3 regions of the Dietzia sp. B32 genome follow, and region 3 is predicted to be linked to each of the others. Evidence: riboswitches for the same ligand, from Rfam matches in the RefSeq annotation. Region 3 holds a riboswitch; each other region holds the start of a gene.
What was found. Region 3 has a riboswitch for cobalamin ahead of cobN (cobaltochelatase subunit CobN). Riboswitches for the same ligand answer to the same signal wherever they lie in the genome.
Positions count from the first base shown of each region.

Region 1: linked by a shared signal. The riboswitch ahead of L8M95_RS14165 (VWA domain-containing protein) and the one ahead of cobN (cobaltochelatase subunit CobN) in region 3 are both predicted to bind cobalamin.
Region 2: linked by a shared signal. The riboswitch ahead of L8M95_RS09720 (ABC transporter substrate-binding protein) and the one ahead of cobN (cobaltochelatase subunit CobN) in region 3 are both predicted to bind cobalamin.

Region 1 is NZ_CP093845.1:2,989,173-2,996,465, forward strand. It holds gene merA (mercury(II) reductase) at 1-878, opposite strand, end outside; gene L8M95_RS14150 (heavy metal-responsive transcriptional regulator) at 984-1,373, shown strand; gene L8M95_RS14155 (cobalt-precorrin-4/precorrin-4 C(11)-methyltransferase) at 1,707-2,465, opposite strand; gene cbiE (precorrin-6y C5,15-methyltransferase (decarboxylating) subunit CbiE) at 2,462-3,706, opposite strand; cobalamin riboswitch at 3,782-3,966, shown strand; gene L8M95_RS14165 (VWA domain-containing protein) at 3,988-6,252, shown strand; gene cobO (cob(I)yrinic acid a,c-diamide adenosyltransferase) at 6,252-6,866, shown strand; gene L8M95_RS14175 (cobyrinate a,c-diamide synthase) at 6,860-7,293, shown strand, end outside.
Region 2 is NZ_CP093845.1:2,031,212-2,038,504, forward strand. It holds gene L8M95_RS09710 (carboxymuconolactone decarboxylase family protein) at 1-240, opposite strand, end outside; gene ggt (gamma-glutamyltransferase) at 417-2,456, shown strand; cobalamin riboswitch at 2,452-2,595, shown strand; gene L8M95_RS09720 (ABC transporter substrate-binding protein) at 2,684-3,643, shown strand; gene L8M95_RS09725 (iron ABC transporter permease) at 3,640-4,668, shown strand; gene L8M95_RS09730 (ABC transporter ATP-binding protein) at 4,665-5,549, shown strand; gene L8M95_RS09735 (MBL fold metallo-hydrolase) at 5,549-6,370, shown strand; gene L8M95_RS09740 (TetR/AcrR family transcriptional regulator) at 6,367-7,005, opposite strand; gene L8M95_RS09745 (MMPL family transporter) at 6,998-7,293, opposite strand, start outside.
Region 3 is NZ_CP093845.1:3,680,015-3,687,307, forward strand. It holds gene cobA (uroporphyrinogen-III C-methyltransferase) at 1-152, opposite strand, end outside; gene cobF (precorrin-6A synthase (deacetylating)) at 149-937, opposite strand; gene cobN (cobaltochelatase subunit CobN) at 930-4,703, opposite strand; cobalamin riboswitch at 4,721-4,914, opposite strand; gene L8M95_RS17325 (M23 family metallopeptidase) at 4,986-6,311, opposite strand; gene L8M95_RS17330 (nitrite reductase) at 6,404-7,293, shown strand, end outside.

The sequences.
Region 1 (7,293 bases), 690 kb from region 3:
TGGGTCTGGTCGACCACGACGAAGCCGCGCTCGTCCACGTCCACACCGGCAGCGGCCAGGTTCAGGCCGTCGGTGCGGGGCAGGCGTCCGGTGGCCACCAGGACCTGCGCGCCGCGCACCTGTTCGCCCGAGTCCGTGGTCACCACCACCTCTCCTGCGGGGCCTGGTTCGCGGGCCACAGTGGTCGCGCGCTCTTCGACCACGGTGATGCCGTCGTCGGTGAAGACTTCCCGAAGTCTCTGGGCCAGCTCCGGCTCGGCGTGCGGCGCCAGACGCCCGACCACAGAGACCCGGGTGCCGAGGTGAGCGAACAGCTGGGCCTGCTCCATCCCGACGTACCCGCCACCGATAACGACCAGGGACTCAGGCAGCTCGGTCAGCTGCATCGCGGTGGTGGACGTCAGCCGGTCCACAGAGTCGAGACCGACCACCTCCGGGATGGCGGGGGTGGCACCGGTGGCGACCAGATAGGCCCGGGCCCGCAGCGCCTGGCCGTCGACGGCCAGGGTGTCCCCGTCCAGGAAGCTGGCCTGACCTGGGCGGACCTGGAAGCCGTAGGCAGCGGCCACATCGGCGTACTTCGCATCACGCAGGCGCTCGATGAGTGCGTCCTTCTGGGCCACCAGATCGCCGAGGTTCACCGGTGCGGCTGACGTTGGGGCACCTTTGAAGGGATTGGTGAGCGCGGCGTGCCGGGCCCCGGCGGCCGCCAGGAGCGTCTTGGACGGCACGCAGCCGATGTTCACGCACGTCCCGCCCAGAACACCGCGCTCAACCAGCACGACGCTCTTACCGGCCTGGCTGGCCGCGATGGCGGCGGACATCGCCGCGCCTCCTGAGCCGATCACGGCCAGATCGACGTCGTAGTCCACACCCATTTGCCCACCTTCCTTCGCGTGACCCCTCTTCAGCGTCCATAGTGGACGTTCCAGCGCAGGGGAAGGTCAAGGCGAACATGGACGAGAGCCGAGAAAGGGGCCACTGTGCGCATCGGTGAGTTGGCCGTGGCCAGCGGCACCACAACCAAGACGCTGCGCTTCTACGAAGAAGCCGGCCTACTACCTGCGCCTGAGCGCACCGCCAACGGATACCGCGACTACACCCCTGCGGCCCTGGCGCGCCTGGACTTCGTTCGCCGCGGCCGCACCGCTGGGCTCACCCTGGCCCAGATTCGCGAGATCCTCGACATCCGCGACGCCGGAGTCGCACCCTGCCAGCACGTGCACGCCCTGCTCGAAGCCCACCTGGGCGACCTGGACCGCCAAATCGCCGACCTGCAAGCACTGCGACACACCGTCGCGCACCTTCACCACAGTGCCACCACCAGCGACCCCACCAAATGCGACACCACGACCGTCTGCCGCTATCTGTGACCAGACCGGTGCTCGCGTGTATCGCCATGAGCAGATGCCGCCACAGAGCGTCGACAGAACCCCGCCATATAACGGCGAAAGCCACAGGCATACCCACCCTGCGACACAGCGTCAATGCCCAATCCTCGACCGTATCGTAAGGGTGTACCCCACAGGGGACGTGACTACGCCTCGATGCTGGCGAGCGCAGCTGAAGCCTCTCCGATCCTCACGGGTCTCGCAGCTGGCGTTCCTGGCGAGCCACGCGGCCCTTCGCCGATACCGTTGCGTCGGTTCGGGCTTCCTGGCGGCCGGAGGACACTGTCTGTTGCCCGCTGCCTTCGGCCTATCCGTTCAGCCCCGCCGCTTCGACTCTCGCTCCGGGCTCGACGCGTACAACCACGATTCCGCTTCGCCCGGCCGCACCAGCGCCGGTCCCACGAGGATCACCGCTGCCTGGCGCAGGCCAGCCGCCTCCACCTCTGCCGCGATGTCAGCGAGAGTGCCGCGCAGCTCCACGCGGTGCGAGCGGCTCGCGTTGGCCACCACCGCCACCGGGCAGTCGGCACCGTGCGTGGGCACCAGACGCTCGGCCAGCTCACGGATCCGGGTGATCGCCAGGTGCAGCACCAGCGTGGCGCCGGTGGCGGCGAAGTTCTCCAGTGACTCCGTCGACGGCATCGCCGTCGACCGAGCCTGAACGCGGGTGAGCACCACCGACTGCACCACCTCGGGAACCGTGAGCTCCACCCCCAGCTCGGCGGCGGCCGCCGCATAGGCCGGAACACCAGGAACGACGTCCCACGGCACGCCAGCCGAGTCGAGCCGGCGAGTTTGCTCGGCGAGAGCCGAGTACAGCGACGGGTCACCCGAACACAGCCGAACCACCTCGAGCCCATCGGCGTGAGCGGCGACGATCTCGCCGATGATCCCGTCGAGGTCCAGATGCTGGGTGTCCACCAGCCGGGCCTCGGGTCGGCAGTGGTCGAGCACACCGTCGTCGAGGTACGTCCCCGCGTACAGGCAGACGTCGGCCTCGCGCAGGGACGCAGCCGCGCGCAGCGTCAGCAGATCAGCGGCGCCGGGGCCGGCTCCTACGAAGTGAACGGTCACGAGCTCTCCCCTGTTTCCGAAGTATCAGCCGCAGCGACGAATGGCTTCACGGCCGCCCACTGCACCACCGCACGGGCGGGGGCCCAGCCGGCGAACCGGCCGATCGAGTCCGCGTGCTCGACCTGGATCCTGGTCAGCTCCCCGCCGAACTCGGCGCGGGCGTCGACCACCACGCGCTCGGTCTCCAGAGTCACCGCATGCGCGACCAGCCGTCCGCCGGGACGAAGTGCGTCCCAGCACTGTCTCAGCAGGCCAGGAGCAGTGCCGCCTCCACCGATGAACACCGCGTCCGGCCGCGGCAGACCGTCCAGAGCCTGGGGCGCCCGTCCGTGGACGACCTCCAACGACGGCACCCCCAGCCGCACGGCGTTGCGCGCGACACGCGCCGCCCGCTCGGGATCGGCCTCCACCGCGATCGCCCGACATGACGGGTGGGCGCGCATCCACTCGATGCCCACCGACCCGGCGCCGGCGCCCACGTCCCACAGCAAATCACCGGCCATCGGTGCGAGCCGCGACAGGGCGGAAGCCCGCAGGTCGCGGCGGGTGAGCTGGCCGTCGTTCTCGAAGGCGTCGTCGGGCAGGCCCGGCACCAGTCCGAGCGGGTGGGCGGACGCGTCGGCCACGCACTCAACCGCCAGGACGTGCAGGGCGGGGGCCTCGTGATCGACAGCCCAGTCGCGCGCCGCGCGGGAAAACCGGGCCTCGGTCGGACTCCCCAGATCGGCGAGCACGGTCATCTCGCTCCCCCCGTATCCGGCGCCCCGGAGCGTCGCGGCGACCTCTCCCGGCGTGTTCCGATCCGCCGAGAGCACCAGCACCCGCCGCCCCGGCGCCAGCTCACGGGGCAGCGCGCGGTGGTCGCGCAGCACCGCCACGGACTCGGCCGGCCACCGCATCCTGGCGCGGGCCAGCGCGACCGAGGACACCGCCGGGAGCACCTCCACCGCGTCCGCGCCGAGCAGCTCGATCAGGGTGGTGCCGATCCCGGCGACCAGCGGATCGCCCGAGGCCAGGGCCACGATCGACCGCCCGACCCACCGCTGGAGCAGCTCCGGCAACCCGTCCCGCAGCGGCCGCGGCCACGGCACGCGTTCGGCCGTCACCTCGCCCGGAATCATCGCCAGATGACGCTCGCCGCCGAGCACCACATCGGCGCCCATGATGGCGCGACGGCGGGCCTCGTCGAGCCCCGCCCACCCGTCGCCGCCGATGCCGACGACCACCACCCGTGCATTCATGACGCGGAACCCTACCGCGACACCTGAGGCGCCCCGGGACAGGCCGTTGGGCTAGCCTCGGCACCACACAACCGAACAGACCCCACAGCACGAGGTGCCCCACGACCGCGAGAGCGGGCGGAGGGGAGAATCAGGGAAGCCGGTGAGAATCCGGCACAGGGCCCGCTACGGTAACCCGGCCTCTCAGGCGATCGCGCCCCGCGCGCACATCCGAGATGAGCCGGGAAGTCCGGAGACCGGCCTCGCGCTGACCAGCCTGGCAGACGAGAGCGGGAGCCCCCATGCCACTGCACTACCCCTTCAGCGCTGTCGTCGGTTCCGACGACATGGCGCTGGCCCTGACCCTGACCGCGGTGTCCCCGGCGGTCGGCGGCGTGCTGATCCGCGGCGAGAAGGGCACGGCCAAGTCCACGATGGTCCGCGCCCTCACCGGGATCCTGCCGGAGGTCGAGGTCGTCACCGGCGACCGCTTCTCCTCCGCACCTGACGACCGCGGCTCCGAGACCCCGGACGGGCGTATCCCCCACGACGCGCCCACCGAGCGGCGGCCCGTCCGCCTGGTCGAGCTACCAATCGGGGTGTCCGAGGACCGCATCACCGGATCACTACACCTGGAGAGTGCGCTTGCCGACGGGGTGACCGTGTTCCAACCGGGCCTACTCGCCCGCGCACACCGCGGACTGCTCTACGTGGACGAGGTCAACCTGCTCCACGACCACGTGGTGGACCTGCTGCTCGACGCCGCCGCGATGGGCCGGGTGACCGTGGAGCGCGACGGCATCTCGGTGGAGCACGCCGCGCGCTTCGTGCTGATCGGCACCATGAACCCCGAGGAGGGTGAGCTCCGGCCCCAGCTCCTGGACCGCTTCGGCCTCACCGTGGAGGTGGCCGCGCCCCGGGACCCGGAGCTGCGCGCCGAGGTGGTGCGCCGCCGGATCGCGTTCGAGGCCGACCCGGCGGGATTCGTCGCCGCCCACGCCGCCGACGAGGCCGCAGTGCGCGAGCGGATCGCCGCCGCGCGGCGCGTACTCGACCGGGTGAGACTGACCCCCTGGGCGCTGTCCACCATCGCCCGGGTGTGTGCGGGCTTCGACGTGGACGGCATGCGCGCCGACATCGTTACCGCCCGCACCGCCGCCGCCCACGCCGCATGGCAGGGCCGGACCCGGATCACCCGCGAGGACATCCGCGTCGCCGCGCGCATGGCACTGCCCCACCGCCGCCGTCGTGCCCCGTTCGATGCGCCGGGGCTCGACGAGGACCTGTTGGAACGGCTCCTGGGCGACGACGACGAGCCCGATCCCGACCCCCGGGACGAGACCGCGCCAGCCGACGACGCCGAACAGTCGGAGTCCGCAGACGAGTCCGCGTCGGCAGACACGACGGATGCCGAGTCGACCCCGGCGCGGGCCTCGGCCGAGGACGCCGGGCACGAGCACGCACCCGAGCAGACCGAGCAGACCGAGGACAGCCCCGACGCTGCCGACGCCTCCGGCACCGCGGGCACCGACCAGGCGGACGGCCACTCGGACGACGACGCCGACAGCCGAGCCGACGAGCTGCCCGGCGGACACGCCGCGGAGGACACCCCCGGCGACGGCTCGCGGTCCGACGCACCCGGGCCCATCCCGCCCGAGCCGGGCACAGTCACCGCGGCCGCGGCGCCGTACCGCACCCGCCTGCTCGCCGTCGCCGGTACCGGCCAGGGCGCGGCCGGCCGCCGGTCGAGGGCCATTACCAGCACTGGCCGCCGCATCGGCGCGGGCGCGTTCACCGGGGCCGACCTGCACCTGCCCGCCACGATCCGCTCCGCCGCGCCGCAGCAGTCCGCCCGGGGTCGCGAGGCCGGCCGCAACGGCGGTCGACTCCGGCTGGCCGCCGAGGACCTGCGCTCGGCGGTGCGCGAGGGCCGCGAGTCCAACCTCGTGCTGTTCTGCGTGGACGCCTCCGGCTCCATGGCCGCCCGCACCCGGATGGAGCAGGTCAAGACCGCGATCCTCTCCCTACTGCTGGACGCCTACCGCCGCCGCGACAAGGTGGGACTGGTGACCTTCCGCGGGTCCGCGGCCCACGTGACCCTGCCGCCCACCTCGTCGGTCGACATCGCGGCCACCCGCCTCGCGGAACTCCCAGCGGGCGGCCGGACCCCACTGGCCGAGGGACTGCTCACCGCCGCCGAGGTCCTGCGCATCGAAGGCGTCCGCGATCCGCGGCGGCGGGCCCTCCTCGTCGTCGTCACCGACGGCCGCGCCACCCACGGCCCGGACGCCCTCGCCAGGTCCCGCACCGCGGCGACCGGGCTGGCCTCCCTCGGCGTGGCCTCGGTGGTGGTGGACTGCGAGACCGGCCGCTTCCGGATGGGCCTGGCCTCCGAGCTCGCCGGGCACCTGGGCGCCGACCACGTGCCGTTGGGCGAGGTCACCGCCGAGGGACTCACCGATACCGTCCGCGCCCGCACCGCGCACCCAGGTTCCGCCGACCGCGGCCCGGCCCCGGACGACCGCATGCGACCCGGCCATCCGCGCACCGAAGGTGAGGTGGCCTGATGCCCAAGGGACAGCCGGAGATCGTGCCCGACGACGGGCTCAGCACCCGCCAACGCCGCAACCGGCCGCTGGTCATGGTCCACACCGGGCCCGGCAAGGGAAAGTCCACCGCCGCGTTCGGCCTGGCGATGCGCGCCTGGAACCAGGGCTGGGACATCGGGGTGTTCCAGTTCGTCAAGTCCGCCAAGTGGCGCATCGGCGAGCAGACCGTCATGGAACGCCTCGCCCGCCTGCACGACGAGACCGGCGAGGGCGGGCCCGTCGAGTGGCACAAGATGGGCTCGGGGTGGTCGTGGTCGCGCAAGGACGGCACCGAGGACGACCACGCCGCCGACGCCGCCGAAGGATGGGCCGAGATCAAGCGGCGCCTCGCCGACGAGCGGCACGACCTCTACCTGCTCGACGAGTTCACCTATCCCATGAAATGGGGCTGGGTGGATGTCGACGACGTGGTCGCCACCCTCGCGAACCGCCCCGGCCGGCAACACGTGGTGATCACCGGCCGCGACGCCGACCCCCGGCTGCTCGAGGTCGCCGACCTGGTCACCGAGATGGGCAAGGTCAAGCACCCGATGGACGCCGGGCAGAAGGGGCAGCGGGGCATCGAATGGTGACCGAGCTGCCGCGCATCGTGGTGGCCGCACCGGCGTCGGGGCACGGCAAGACCACCGTCGCGACCGGCCTCATGGCGGCGCTACGCCGCACCGGGCTGGAGGTCTCGGGGCACAAGGTGGGCCCCGACTACATCGACCCCGGGTACCACGCTCTGGCCACCGGGCGGGCGGGCCGCAATCTGGACCCGCACCTGGTGGGCGAGGAGCGGATCGTGCCGCTGCTGCTGCACGGCGCCGGCGCGGGAGGGGGCGCGGGCGGGACCGGGATCGGCGCCGGGCGGCCCGCCGACGTCGCGGTGATCGAGGGCGTCATGGGCCTGTACGACGGGCACATCGGCGGCGACGGGTTCGCCTCCACCGCCCACGTCGCCGCGCTCACCGGGACCCCCGTCGTGCTGGTGGTGGACATCTCCCACGCCTCGCGCAG
Region 2 (7,293 bases), 1.6 Mb from region 3:
GAGCATCCCGATGTTCAGCAGGCTGCGGTCCCGGCGGCCGAGCCCGGGCCGGTTCCAGATGTTGCCCCAGACGTTCTCGGTGACGACGTGCTGGATCGCCTCCGACGCCGTCCCGGCGGCCCGGTCCATGGCCCGGTCCACGAAGGCGTCGCTCATCACCTCACGCCTGGTCGCGAAACCCTGCTCGCGCAGATCCCCGGCCGAAGGCCCCTCGCCTGAACCGCTCGTCGTCGTCGTCATCTCTCGGGTCCCTCCACTGCGTCGGTCGATCGACCGACCGGCCGGTCGGTCGGTCGGTCTCCGCCCATCTTCCCCGCGGGTCACGACTAGGACTCGGCCGGGCCGGAAGCGGCCCACGAACCACGCCGCCGGAGCAGTCTGTGGGGACGTATCCGGATCGGGAAGGCGGCCCGCTCATGAGCTCACGGAAGTCCGGTCGGATCGCGCGTGCGGTCCTCGCCCTGGGGCTCGCGCCCGTCCTGGTGGCCACGGCCTGCTCGACCGACTCGGGAGGCGCGGATCAGGACGCGGCGCCCACCTCGTCGTCGTCGGCCCCCGCGCCCGACCCCGCGTCCCCGGATCCCGCCGCACGACCCGGCTCCCTCGGCGGTCCCCCGCTGCCCGTCCAGGACGCCGCGCCGTGCGCCCAGACCGGCGGCGGTACGCCGGTGGCACGCCCCGGCGAGGACGCCGGTCCCGCCGGTCCCATCGCGGACAACCCCGAGATCGCGACCGGGTACCGCACCGGGATGACCCCCGTGGCCACCGCGTCGTACTCGGTGTCCACCGCGCACCCCCTGTCCACCCTGGCCGCGTGCGAGGTACTCGCCGACGGGGGCACGGCCGCGGACGCGCTCGTCACCGCCCAGGCCGTGCTGGGGCTGGTCGAACCGCAGTCCTCCGGCCTCGGCGGCGGCGGGTTCCTGCTCTACTACGACCAGGGCACCCGGCAGCTCGAGACCTACGACGGCCGCGAGACGGCGCCCGCGGCCGCCACCGTCGACTACCTGCGCCACATCTCCCCCGAGGACACAGGCGAGCCGCAACCCGACGCCCGCCGCAGCGGACGGTCGATCGGCGTACCCGGCATCCTGCGGCTGCTCGAGTCCGCGCACGACGACCACGGCACCCGCGAGTGGCGGGAGTTGTTCGACCCGGCCGTGGTGCTGGCCGACGACGGGTTCGACATCAGCCCGCGTCTGGCCGCGTCCATCGCCGACGCCGCCGAGGACCTGGCCCGCGACCCCGACGCCGCCGCCTACTTCCTCGAGGGCGGCACCGGGAAACCCGCCGGGACTCGCCTGACGAACCCGGCCTACGCCAAAACCCTCGCAGCAGTGGCCAGCGAGGGCGCCGACGCGTTCTACACGGGCGCGATCGCCGAGGCGATCATCGAGCAGGTCACCACGCAACGCGAGGGCATCACGCCGGGCGCGATGACGCTCGACGACCTCGCCGGCTACCAGGCGACCACCCGCGACCCCGTGTGCAGCCCCTACCGGGACCACGCCGTGTGCGGCATGGGGCCGCCGTCCTCCGGCGGCACCGCGGTCGCAGCGACCATGACGATGCTGGCGGACAAGAACCTCGCCGCGTACCCACCGACCGGAGTCGACGACGACGGAGGCCTGCCCTCGCCGGAGGCGGTGCACCTGGTGACCGAGGCGGAAAGGCTCGCCTACGCCGACCGCGACGTCTACATCGCCGACCCACGCTTCGTCCCGCCGCCCCTCGGCTCGCCGCTGACCCTGCTGCGTCCCGGGTACCTGGCCGGGCGGGCCGAGCTCATCGACCCCGACCGCTCCATGGGCGAGGCCGAGCCCGGCGAGTTCGCCTTCGACGCCCGCGGCGTGTTCACCGGACCCGAGCACGGCACCAGCCACATCAGCATCATCGACGCCGAGGGCAACGCGGCCGCGCTGACCACCACCGTGGAGTCGGCGTTCGGTTCCTTCCAGATGGTGGAGGGATTCCTGCTCAACAACCAGCTCACCGACTTCGCGGCCGAGCCCCGCAACGAGGCCGGGGAGCTGCAGGCCAACCGTGTGCAGCCGGGCAAGCGGCCCCGCTCGTCCATGGCTCCCACGATGGTCTTCGACGGATCTCCTCTCGCCCGCGGCGACCTGCGCGCGGTGGTGGGCTCGCCCGGCGGATCGCGGATCATCCAGTTCGTGGTCAAGACGCTCGTCGGGATGCTCGACTGGGGCCTGGACCCACAGCAGGCGGTGGGCGCCCCGTCGTTCGGGGCGAGCAACTCCCCCGAGACGGCGGTGGGCGGGGAGCACCCGGCGGTGGCACGCGACCCGGCGGCGGTGACCGGGCGGCTCACCGAGCTCGGCCACGAGGTCTCCACGGACGACCAATCGTCCGGGCTCTCCGCGATCCTGCGGCAGTCCGACGGCACCCTCGTCGGCGGCGCCGACCCGCGGCGCGAGGGGGTCGTGCTGGGCGGGTGAGCTACCCTCGACAGGTCCGGTCCTGCACCGGACACCGTGGTACACGGCGGAAGTCGGTGTGAATCCGACGCTGTCCCGCAACTGTGATCCCGTCCCCCCGGACGGGCAAGCCAGGTCGGCCGATACCGCGGCGCCGTACGAACTGACCTCGGACGAAGGACGGTTGCGTGCCGCGACGTCCTCGTCGCAGCCGAGCTGCTTTCGTCCTCCGTCTCCCGGAGGATGTCATGCACCACCCATACCGGCGGCCCCGCCGACCCCGCTCACTCCTGCTCGCGGCCCCCCTGGCCGCCGTCACCCTGCTCGTCTCGGCGTGCAGCGGGACCGGCGGCGACGAGCCGGCGTCGGCCGATCAGACCACCGCCGCGGCCGACGATCCGCAGGCGATCGTGTCGCTGGCCCCGGTCACCACCGAGATGCTCTACGCCGTCGGCGCCGGGGACCGGGTCGTGGCGGTCGACGAGCGCTCCGATTTCCCCGCCGGCGCCCCGGTCACCGACCTGTCCGGTTACACGCCCAACCTCGAGGCGATCCTGGGGTACGCACCGGACCTGGTGGTGCTCACCGACGACAACGGCGACATCGTGGCCGGGCTGGAACGCTCCGGCGTCGAGGTGCTCCAGCTGCCGGCCGCGCAGACCCTCGACGACACCTACGCGCAGCTCGAACAGGTCGGCGCCGCCACCGGGCACATCGGCGAGGCCGCGGAGCTGGTGTCACGGATGCAGGTCGAGATCGACGAGATCGTCGCCTCCGTGCCGGAGCGCGAGACCCCGCTGACGTACTTCCACGAGCTCGACGACACCTACTACACGGTCACCGACGCCACCTACGTCGGCGAGGTGTACTCCCTGCTGGGCCTGACCTCGGTCGCCACCGGTGACGACCCGTACCCCCAGCTGTCGGAGGAGCTCATCCTCGAGGCCGACCCCGACCTGGTGTTCCTCGCCGACGGCCAGTGCTGCGGCATCACCCCGGAGGTCGTCGCCGAGCGGCCGGGGTGGGACGGGTTGACGGCCGTACGCGAGGGACGCGTCCACGTGGTCGACGAGGACCTGTCCAGCCGGTGGGGCCCGCGCATCGTGGACTTCATGCGCGAGGTCGCGGCGATCGTCTCGGCGGTGCCCGACGCCGCACCGGCCACGCCGGACACCGCGGGGGCGGCCGAGAGCCAGCCCACCTCATGACCCGCCCGTCGCCTCGCCACGCCCTGGTGCTCGGCGGGGCGACGCTGCTGCTGGGGGCCGCGGTCCTGCTGGGCACCCTCATCGGCCCGGCGGGGCTCACCCCGGGCGGCGTGGTGCTCGAGCTCGTCGGCCGATTGCCGCTGGTCGAGGTCGACTCCGGGTTCACCGAGCGGCAGCAGGTCATCCTGTGGGAGATCCGTATCCCGCGGGTGGTGCTGGGGGCGGTCGTCGGCGCGATGCTGGCGATCGCCGGGGCCACCTACCAGGGCGTCTTCCGCAACCCGCTCGCCGACCCGTACCTGCTGGGTGTGTCCAGCGGGGCGGGCCTGGGCGCGACCCTGGCGATCGTCGTGGGCGGTGCGATGGGATCGGCGATGGTGCCGCCCGCCGCGTTCGCCGGCGGCATGATCGCCGTACTGGCCACCTACACGCTGGGCCGCAGCGTCGGCGGCGGACGCAGCGAGGTCGTCATCATCCTCGCCGGCGTCGCGGTGGCCGCGTTCGCCAGCGCCGTCCAGACGTTCTTCATGCAGCGCCACGACGAGACCCTGCGCCAGGTGTACTCGTGGATGCTCGGCCGCCTCACGACCAGCGGTTGGTCCGACGTGCAGACGGTGCTGCCGTACGTGATCGTCTCGGTGGCGGTGATCGCCCTGTTCCGGCGCACCCTCGACGTCATGGCGGTCGGCGACACCGAGGCCGCGACGCTGGGGATCGCCCCGGCGCGCGTGCGGTTGGTCCTCATCAGCGTGGCCACGCTCGGCACCGCGGCGGTGGTGTCGGTGTCCGGTCTCATCGGGTTCGTGGGCATCGTCATCCCCCACGCGGTGCGCATGCTCATCGGGCCGGGTCACCGGCTGCTCCTGCCGGTATCGTTGCTGGTCGGGGCCACGTTCCTCATCCTCGCCGACGTCGTCGCCCGGACCGCGATGAGCCCGGCCGAGCTGCCCATCGGCGTGGTGACGGCGGCGATCGGCGCCCCGTTCTTCCTCCTGGTCCTGCGTCGCAGCCGGGGGCACATATGAGCGCCACACCGTCCGCAGGGTCCGCGGGGTCCGCAGGGTGCGCCGGGTCCGCGCCCGCCGCCCTGACCTGCCGTGACCTGCGGGTCACCCGCGACCGCACCGCCATCCTCCACGGCATCGACCTCACCGTGCCCGCCGGCTCCTGGGTGTCCCTCGTGGGCCCCAACGGGTCCGGCAAGACGACCCTGCTGTTCGCTCTCGCCGGTCTCATCCCGGCCACCGGTCGCATCGAGGTCGACGGGCTGACGCCGCGCCGGGCCGGACGCCGCCGGGTGGCGCGGACGGTCGCGATGATGCCGCAGCGCCCGGTCGTCCCCGAGGGGGTCACGGCACGCGAACTCATCGGGCTCGGTCGCACCCCCCACATCGCGCGCTTCGGCACCGAGTCCGCCCACGACCGCGAGGTGGTCGAGCAGGTCATCGACCGCCTGGGGCTGCACGCTCTGGCCTCGCGCATCGCCACGACCCTGTCCGGGGGCGAACTGCAGCGGGTGGTGCTGGGCCGCTCGCTCGCGCAGGAACCGCGGGTGCTGCTGCTCGACGAGCCGACGAGCGCGCTGGACATCGGCCACCAGCAGCAGGTCCTCGACCTGGTGGACTCCATGCGCCGCGAGACCGGGCTGACCGTGGTGGCGGCGATGCACGACCTCACCTCGGCCGCTCACTACGGGCAGCGGTTGGTGCTGCTCGACGGGGGCCGTGTGGTGGCCGACGGTCCGCCCGAGGAGGTCCTCACCGCCGAGCGGGTGGCGCAGGTCTACGACGCGCGCGTGGAGGTCCTCGACCGCCGCGACGGCCGCGCGGTGTTGCCGCTGCGCGAGGCCGGGCCGGGCTCAGGAACCGGGACCGGACCCGGGCCGGCACCGCGGGCGGGTGCCTGATGGAGGTCGTGCTGCTGGGCACCGGCGCCGCCGACGGCTGGCCCAACCCGTTCTGCCTGTGTTCCTCGTGCGACGGGGCACGCCGGCTCGGCGTGCTGCGCGGCCAGACCTCCGCGCTGGTCAACGACGAGGTGCTCATCGACTGCGGACCGGAGGCCCCCGGCTCGGCCGTGCGGCTCGGACGGTCTCTGGCGTCGGTCAGACATCTGCTCATCACGCACGCCCACGCCGACCATCTCGGCCCCCAGGCGCTGCTCTTCCGCTCGTGGGTCCCCGGTGCCGGTGAGCTGGAGGTGGTCGGACCCGCGGACGCGCTCGAGGCGTGTCGACCCTGGGTGGGCCCGGACGACCCGGTGCGCTTCGTCCCGGTCGCCGCCGGGGACCGGCTCTCGGTGGGCGCGTACGAGGTGCGCGTGCTCCCCGCCCGGCACCGCGTCTTCCGCGACGGGGACGCGGTCCTCTACGACGTGACCGGGCCCGACGGCACCCGCCTGCTGTGGGCGAGCGACACGGGGCCGTGGGACGAGGAGTGGTTCACCGCGGTGCGCGGGGCCCGCTTCGACGCGGTCTTCCTCGAGGAGACGCTGGGCGACCGCGAGGAGATCTCCCCCGCCCACCTGGGCCTGGCCCGGTTCGACGCGATGCTCCGGCGGCTCCGCGAGGTCGGGGCGGTCGATGAGCGGACCGACGTGGTGGCCGTCCATCTGGGCCACCACAACCCGCCGCCCGACCTCCTGGCCGGGCGGCTACGGGAGCACGGCGCGCGGGCGGGCGTCGACGGCGAGGTCGTCCGCTGCGGCCGCGGGACCACCTCCCGCTAGAGGAGCCGCCCGGCGCCGTCCCGGAGAAGGTCGAAGGCGACGTCCAGATAGGACCCCGGAGCGTCCGCCGGATCGTGCCCGCCGGCCTCCAGCGCGGTGCCGGAGGTACCGGACCCGGTCCCGCCCGATCGATGCCTGAGCACCGATGCCCCGGCGGCCAGGCTCAGGTCCACCATCACCCGCACCCGGAACGGGTTCAGCTGCGGTGCCCGGCCGCCGACGGCCTCGTACAGCGGTTCCAGGATCTGCTCGGCGACGCAGGCCCTCGCCTCGGCACTCAGCAGCAGCCCGATCTGCTCGCCCGCCACCAGCAGGTTCTGCGCGGCGTCGATGTCGTCCTCCGACCGCCCGTAGAGCTCACGGAACGCCGAGCGCAGGATGTCCAGTGGCGACAGGTCCGCCGGCGCCTGTTCCACCTGCCGCACCCATTCCGCGACCTGTTCGCGCAGGAAGTGCACGAACGCGTCCTCGCGGTGGGCGAAGTAGTTGTGGAACGTGCGGGTGGAGACCCCGGCGCGGCCCGCGATCGCCGAGACCGTCGCCCGCTCCGCCCCCTCGGCGACCAGCAGTTCGACTGCGGCCACCGCGAGGCGGGTGCGGGTGTCGGCCTTCTTCCGCTCGCGGAGGTTAGGCATTGGCGCGGGTCCCGGCGGGCTCGGCGTCCTCCTCGGCGGGGTCGGACCCCGAGTGCGCGGAACCGTCGGCCGTGGAGCCCATCGACTCGAGGGCCGAGCCCTCCACGTCCACGGACGGCAGGATGCGGTCCAGCCAGCCCGGGATCCTCCAGGCGCGCTCACCGAGCAGGAACATCACCGCGGGGATGATCGTCATGCGGACGATGAACGCGTCGAACAGCACCGCCACGGCCAGAGCGAAGCCCATCACCTTGATGAACTGCTCGTCGATCGTCATGAAGGCGGCAA
Region 3 (7,293 bases):
TCGTCGAGGATCGACACCGGTCCCAGGCGGTCGGTCACCACCACGTCGGCGGTGCGGACGGCGTCGAGGCCGGCCACGGTCATCAGCCCCGGGTCCCCCGGCCCGCCGCCGACCAGAACCACCCGGCCCGCGCTCTCCTTCTCAGCCGTCATCGGGCCGTCGTCCCTTCTCCGCGTCGCAGTAGATACACGTCCATCACCCAGCCGTGCTCGTCGCGCAGTCGCTCGCGGTGCGCGCGCAGCTCCTCCAGCACGTCGCCGACCCGGCCCGCAACGAGCGTCTCGCCGGCGTCGCCGAGGTTGCCTCCCCACCAGATCTGCCAGTCGGCCAGGTCATCGAGCGGCAGGTCGCCGTTGAGCATCACCACCACGTTGTCCGCGCCGGCAGCCACGACCTCGCGCAGTCTGCGGCCGGTGGTCACGGTGACCGTGCCGCCGATCTCGTGCAGGACCAGCCGGTGGCGAGCGGCCAGAACCTGGAGCGCGGAGATCCCGGGCACGACCTCCACCTCCAGGTCCAGCGCACCGCGCTCGGCGATCCGGTCGAGGATCCTCAGCGTTGAGTCGTAGAACGCCGGGTCGCCCCACACGGGGATCGCCACATCGCCGGGCCGGGTGGCCACGACGCGTTCCCAGGCCAGGGAGCGGGCCTCGTGCCAGTCCGTCACGACGCCGCGGTACCCGGCGTCGGAGGAGGTCGACGACGACGAGCGGTCCCTCTCCGGATCGGGCACACCCACCAGCTCGACGCCCGGCGCGTGGCGGGCGAGCACCTGCGCGCGGAGATCGATCAACGGGTCGGCCGGGCCTTTCACGGCCGCGAGGGCGTAGTCGCTGGCGCGCAGGGCCCGGGCGGCCTCGACCGTGATCTGGTCGAGCCCGCCCGAGCCGATGCCCACGACCCGCACCCGCCTGCGGCCGGTGGGGAACTCAGTCACCGTGGGACTCCTCGAGATCGCCCTCGACGTCGAGGTAGACCTGCCGCATCCGGTCCATGATGTCCGCGTCGGGCTCGGCCCACATCCCGCGGTCGGCGGCCTCGGAGAGCCGCTCGATCATCCCGCGCAGCGCCCACGGGTTGGACCGGCGCAGGAACTCCTGGTTTGTCTCGTCCAGGACGTACTCGCGGGCGAGCGAGTCGTACATCCAGTCGTGGACCACGCCGGCGGTCGCGTCGAACCCGAAGAGGTAGTCCACCGTGGCCGCCAGCTCGAACGCCCCCTTGTAGCCGTGACGTTGCATGGCCGCGATCCACCGCGGGTTCACCACGCGGGCCCGGAACACCCGCGTGGTCTCCTCCGCCAGCGACCGGGTGCGGACGGCGTCGGGCGTGGTCGAGTCGCCCACATAGGCGCGCGGCTCGGCGCCGGTGAGCGCGCGGACGGTGGCGATCATCCCGCCGTGGTACTGGAAGTAGTCGTCCGAGTCGGCGATGTCGTGCTCGCGGGTGTCGATGTTCTTGGCCGCCACCGCGATGCGCCGGTAGTTGGTGCGCATGTCGTCGGCCGCGGGGACTCCGTCGAGGTCGCGGCCGTAGGCGTACCCGCCCCAGCGGGTGTAGACCTCGGCCAGGTCTCCGTCGTCGCGCCAGTTGCCCGCCTCGATGGTCTGCAGGATCCCGGCGCCGTACGAGCCGGGTGGGGAGCCGAAGATGCGGGTGGTGGCCCGGCGGTGGTCGGAGTGCTCGGTCAGATCGGCCCGCGTGTGGGCGGCGACGAAGTTGTGTTCGTCGGGCTCGTCCAGCTCGGCGACCATCCGCACGGCGTCGTCGAGCATCCCGATGACATGCGGGAACGCATCGCGGAAGAAGCCCGAGATGCGCACGGTCACGTCGACGCGCGGGCGGCCCAGCTCCTCGGACGGGACCACCTCCAGACCCGTGACCCGGCGGGAGGCCTCATCCCACTCGGGGCGGACGCCCAGCAGGGCCAGGACCTCGGCGATGTCGTCGCCCGAGGTGCGCATGGCCGAGGTGCCCCAGATCGACAGCCCCACCGAGCTCGGGTACTCCCCGGTCTCGGCGACGTGCCGGTCCAGCAGCGAGTCCGCCATGGCCTGACCGGTCTCCCACGCCAGCCGCGACGGGACGGCGCGCGGGTCCACCGTGTAGAAGTTCCGGCCCGTGGGCAGCACATTGACCAGGCCCCGAAGGGGGGATCCCGAGGGCCCGGCCGGGATGAACCCGCCGTCCAGGGCGTGCATGACGGCGTCCAGCTCGTCGACAGTGGCGGCCAGGCGCGGCACCACCTCACGGGCGGCGAACTCGAGCACCTGCGCGACCTCGTCGTCGTCGTTGTCGTCATCGCCCTCGGACGCGCCGTCACCCGCCCCACCCGCGGTGAGGCCCGCGGCGGCGAGGACGTCGGGCACCGCGGCGACGTCCCACTCCCGCGCGTCCATCCCCTCGACCAGCGCCTTGGCCAGCGCCTCGACCCGGTCGACCTCCTCGGTCGGCGCGCCCTCGGCCAGCCCGAGTGCGCGGCGCAGGCCCGGAACCGCCCCGGACTCGCCGCCCCACACCTGCGAGGCCCGCAGGATCGCCAGCACCAGGTTGACGCGCGCCTCGCCCGCGGGCGCCTGCCCCAGGACGTGCAGGCCGTCGCGGATCTGGACGTCCTTGATCTCGCACAGCCAGCCGTCGACGTGGAGGAGGAAGTCGTCGAACTCCTCGTCGTCGGGCCGCTGCTCGAGGCCCAGGTCCTCGTGCATGTGCGCGGACTGCATGAGCGTCCAGATCTGCGCGCGGATGGCCGGGAGCTTGGCCGGGTCCATCGACGCGATGTTCCCGTACTCATCGAGCAGCTGCTCGAGGCGGGCGATGTCTCCGTACGACTCCGCGCGGGCCATCGGCGGGACCAGGTGGTCGACGATCGTCGCGTGCGCGCGGCGCTTGGCCTGGGCCCCCTCGCCGGGGTCGTTGACGAGGAAGGGGTAGATCAGCGGCAGGTCGGCGATCGCCGCGTCGGTGGCACAGTCCGCCGAGAGCGCGGCGTTCTTGCCCGGCAGCCACTCCAGCGAGCCGTGCTTGCCGATGTGCACCAGCGCATGCGCCCCGAAGCCGCGGGCGAGCCAGCGGTAGGCGGCCAGGTAGTGGTGGGAGGGCGCGAGCTCGGGGTCGTGATAGATAGCGACCGGGTTCTCGCCGAATCCGCGGGGCGGCTGGATGAGCAGGACGACGTTCCCTGCCTGGATGGTGGCCAGCACGATCTCGCCGGCGTCGTTGACGAACAGCTTCCCCGGCGCTGGCCCCCACGCCTCGACCATCTCCGCGCGCAGCGCCTCGGGCAGGTCCGCGGTCCAGCGCAGGTAGTCGTCGGTGGAGATCCGCACGTGACTGTCGGTGAGCTGGGCGCTGGTGAGCCACTCCTCGTCCTGCCCGCCCGCGGCGATGAGCGCGTGGATGAGTGCGTCGCCGGCGGCGGTGTCGTCGGCGAAACCGCCCTCCGCGACGGTGCCATCCGCCCCCGGCTCGGTGAGGTCGAGGCCCGGTCGATCGAGAAAGCGCGCGATGGGGCCGTCGTCCGGGCCCAGGTCGTAGCCCTCGTCGCGCATCCGGCGCAGCAGGCGGATGGTCGAGACCGGGGTGTCCAGACCGACGGCGTTGCCGATGCGGGAGTGCTTGGTCGGATAGGCCGAGAGGACCAGCGCGACCTTGCGGTCGGCGGGCGCCACATGGCGCAGCCGCGCGTGGGCCACGGCGATCCCGGCGACGCGAGCGCACCGCTCCGGATCGGCCACGTAGCGGGGTAGGCCGTCGGCGTCGATCTCCTTGAACGAGAACGGCGCAGTGATGATCCGGCCGTCGAACTCGGGGATCGCGATCTGGTTGGCGGAGTCCAGCGGGTTGACGCCGTCGTCTGAGGCAGCCCAGTCCTCGCGGCTCCACGTCAGACACAGGCCCTGCAGGACGGGAATGTCCAGCGCGGCGATGCGCTCGACGTCCCACGTCTCGTCCTCGCCGCCCGCACTCACCGCGCCGGGCGTGGTGCCGCCGGCAGCGAGAACCGTCACGACCAGCGCATCGAGAGTGCCGAGGGCGTCGAACAGCTCGTCGGGGGCCGAGCGCAGGGAGCCGGCGAAGACCGGCACTCCCACCGCGCCAGCGGCGTCGATCGCGTCGGCCAGCGCGTGGGCGAACCCGGAGTTCCCGCTCACCTCGTGGGCGCGGTAGTAGAGCACGCCCACGCGGGGCAGGCCGGGGGCTTCCGTCGTGCCCGGCCGCGGCGGCATCCCCCACACCGGCACGTTCTCCGGCGGCTCGAACCCGGCGCCGGTGAGCAACACGGTGTCGGCCAGGAACGCGTGCAGCTGCGCCAGGTTGCCCGGGCCGCCCTCGGCGAGATAGCGGTGTGCCTCGGCCGCGGTGCCGATCGGGACGGTGGACAGCTCCATAAGGTCGGCGTCGGGGGTCTGCTCGCCACCCAGGACCACCACCGGAACGCCCGCGCCGAGCACGGCGGCGAACCCGGCCTCCCACGATCGCCGCGAGCCGAGGATGCGGACCACCACCAGGTCGGCGCCGTCGAGCAGTTCGGGCAGATTCGCCTCGACGTCGAGTCGAGACGGGTTGCCGAGCGCCCATGCGGCGCCGGAGGCCCGGGCGCTGAGCAGGTCGGTGTCGGAGGTGGACAACAGGGTGATGCGGGGCACGTCTGAGCGTGCCGAGGCGTCATCAGGGGACGCCAAACGCCGGGTGGGGCGCATGTTCTTCTCCAAACCCTCGTGGAACATGTCGCCGTGGCCGGTCTCCTGGCTTCCGCATCAACGCCGCGCGACCGACCTTCCCGGACCGATGAGTCCAGTGGTCTCCGACCCGGGAGGGACGGACGAGGGTGCGCGACTCCGCGACTACAGTGGCGAGGGCCGCGCCGGCTTTTCCTCCGGCTTCCCGAACACCACGGCACCGGGGAGCCTATCCGCCGGCCGCGGCCCCCGGCCGCCCGGCCGCCGCGCGAGGGTCGCGGGAGCCCGGGACGGCCGCCCCGATCAGGGGAAGTCCACCACCGCGAGGTTGAGGGGCAGCTCGTTCATCCGCGGCTCCGGCGAGAGGGTCGCCTCGTCGACGAAGGTGCCGGACAGGAAGTCGTCGGCGTCGGCGATCCGCTGCGGCGGGACCTGCCCGGCGTAGTCGAACCCCTTCAGCTCGTACGGCAGCGAGTCGGCCTCGAGCAGGCTCGGCCCGTCCATGAGCTGGAAGTGCAGGTGCGAGGCGTTGGCGTTGCCGGTGTTCCCGAGCTTGCCGAGCACCTGGCCTTCGGTCACCGTGTCGCCGGGTTTCACCGTGACCGAGCCGGAGATCATGTGTGCGTACATCGCGTACACGCCGTCGCCGAGGTCGAGCACCACGTGGTTGCCGTCCACGTTCTCGACGGTGAGCTTGGAGGCCAGTTCCGGGTTGCTGGCGGGCAGGACCCCCGGCGCGTTGGCGTCCATGCCGTCGAGGACCGAGACCACGGTGGCGTCGGCGACGGCGAGGATCTCGGCGCCGTAGTCCACGTAGCTCTCGTTGTGGTTCTTGTCGCCGGTATAGAACTCGCCCTGGTCGTTGGTGCGCTTCCAGTCGATCGCGAAGCGCTGGCTGTTGTTGAGTTTGCCGTTGACCGACATCACCGAGCTGCGGTGCGGGAAGCCCGGTTCGCAACACCCGTTGAGGGCCACCCAGTTCTCGCCCCGCACGGGCGGCGCGATGACCGGCACGGTGCGGGTGGAGAAGGCGACCGGCGTCGTGAGGTAGTCGATGGGCCCCGGCTCGCCGAACGCCGGCGAGGCGGCGCCGGTCCCGTAGAGGTGGTGCAGCACCGCGTCCGGGGCCTGGTCGAGCGAGTCGAGGGTGAAGTCGATGAACATGACCCGGCTCTCCTGCGGCGGGATCTGCGCGGTGTCGACGTACCCGGCGGGCAGGTCGCGCAGGCGGTTGCAGTCACCGAAGACGCAGTCCGGGTCCACGAGAGCGGCGGCGGAGAAGCTGGCGATGACCTTGGTGGGATCAGTGCCGTCCACCACGTCGATCTTGTCCACGCTCGCCGGCACCTTGGTGGCGTTGGTGAGCTGCAGGTCGTAGGCCACGTGGTACTTGCCGTCGGTGCCCTTGAACGGCAGCGGCGAGTTGCCGATGGGAATCATCGTCAGCGCGGTGAACGCGTCCGGGACGGTCACCCCGGCGACGGACCCGGCGGCCGGTGATGCCGTGGTAGTGGCGGCCGCTTCGGCGGCGGCGGGTTCGGTGGCGGCGTCCGACGAGCACCCGGCCGCGACCAGTGCGACTGCGGTGAGGACGGAGGCGAGAAGGGTGGGTACGCGGCGAGGTGTCACGGTGGAGCTCCGTTTCTTCAGTTGTGAAGAAAAAACTTACCACCGGGGATCGGGAAATTGAACGCGCGCGTCGGGCTGCCACAATGGCCCCCGTGAGCATCGCCGAACCCACCCGCCGGACCCGTGGCGACCTGTGCCCGGGCGTCCTGCGGCCGTGGCCGGCCTCCGACGGCGCCCTGGTCCGACTGCGCGTGCCGGGTGGCCGCGTGTCACCGGCGGCCCTGTCCGCCCTGCACGGGGTCGCCGTGAGATATGGCGACGACGACAACGTGCACGTGACCACGCGTGCGAACCTGCAGCTTCGGGCTCTGCCGATCGGTCCGGACGGGCAGCTGCCCGGCGAGGTGGTGGCGGCGATCGCGGAGACGGGCCTGCTCCCCGCGCCCGGGCACGAGCTGGTGCGCAACGTCCTCGTCTCGCCGATGACGGGCCTGGGCGAGTCGTTCGGCGGGCAGGCCCGAGGCCGCGCGGACCTGCGGCCGGTGACCGAGGCGCTGGACGCCGGACTGTTGGCCGACCCCGCGCTCGGCGGCCTGCCGGGCCGGTTCTTGTTCGTCCTTGACGACGGCCGCGGGGACCTGCTCGATCGCTCCTGCGACCTGGGCCTGATCGCGCTGGATGCCGACACCGCGCAGTTGCGGGTGGGCGACCGCTGGTCCGAGGTGGTGCCGCTGGCCTACGCCTCCGACCGGCTGGTCGGGCTGGCCCGCGAGTTCGTCCGGGCCCGCGGCACCGGCCCGGACGCGCCGTGGCACGTGCGGGAACTACCAACCCCGCTCGTCGCGGCCCGCCCTGCGGACGGCCGGCTGCCGAGCCCGGCCCCGGTCCTGCCGTACGGGCCGGTCGCGGGGTCCGCGGGGCGGATCGAGCACGTCGAGGCGCCGGACGGGATGCTCGACCGCGCCCTCATCGCCCGACTCACCGGCGGCGACGTCGCCGAGCTCATCGTGACCCCGTGGCGCGGGGTGCTGGCCGTCCGCGA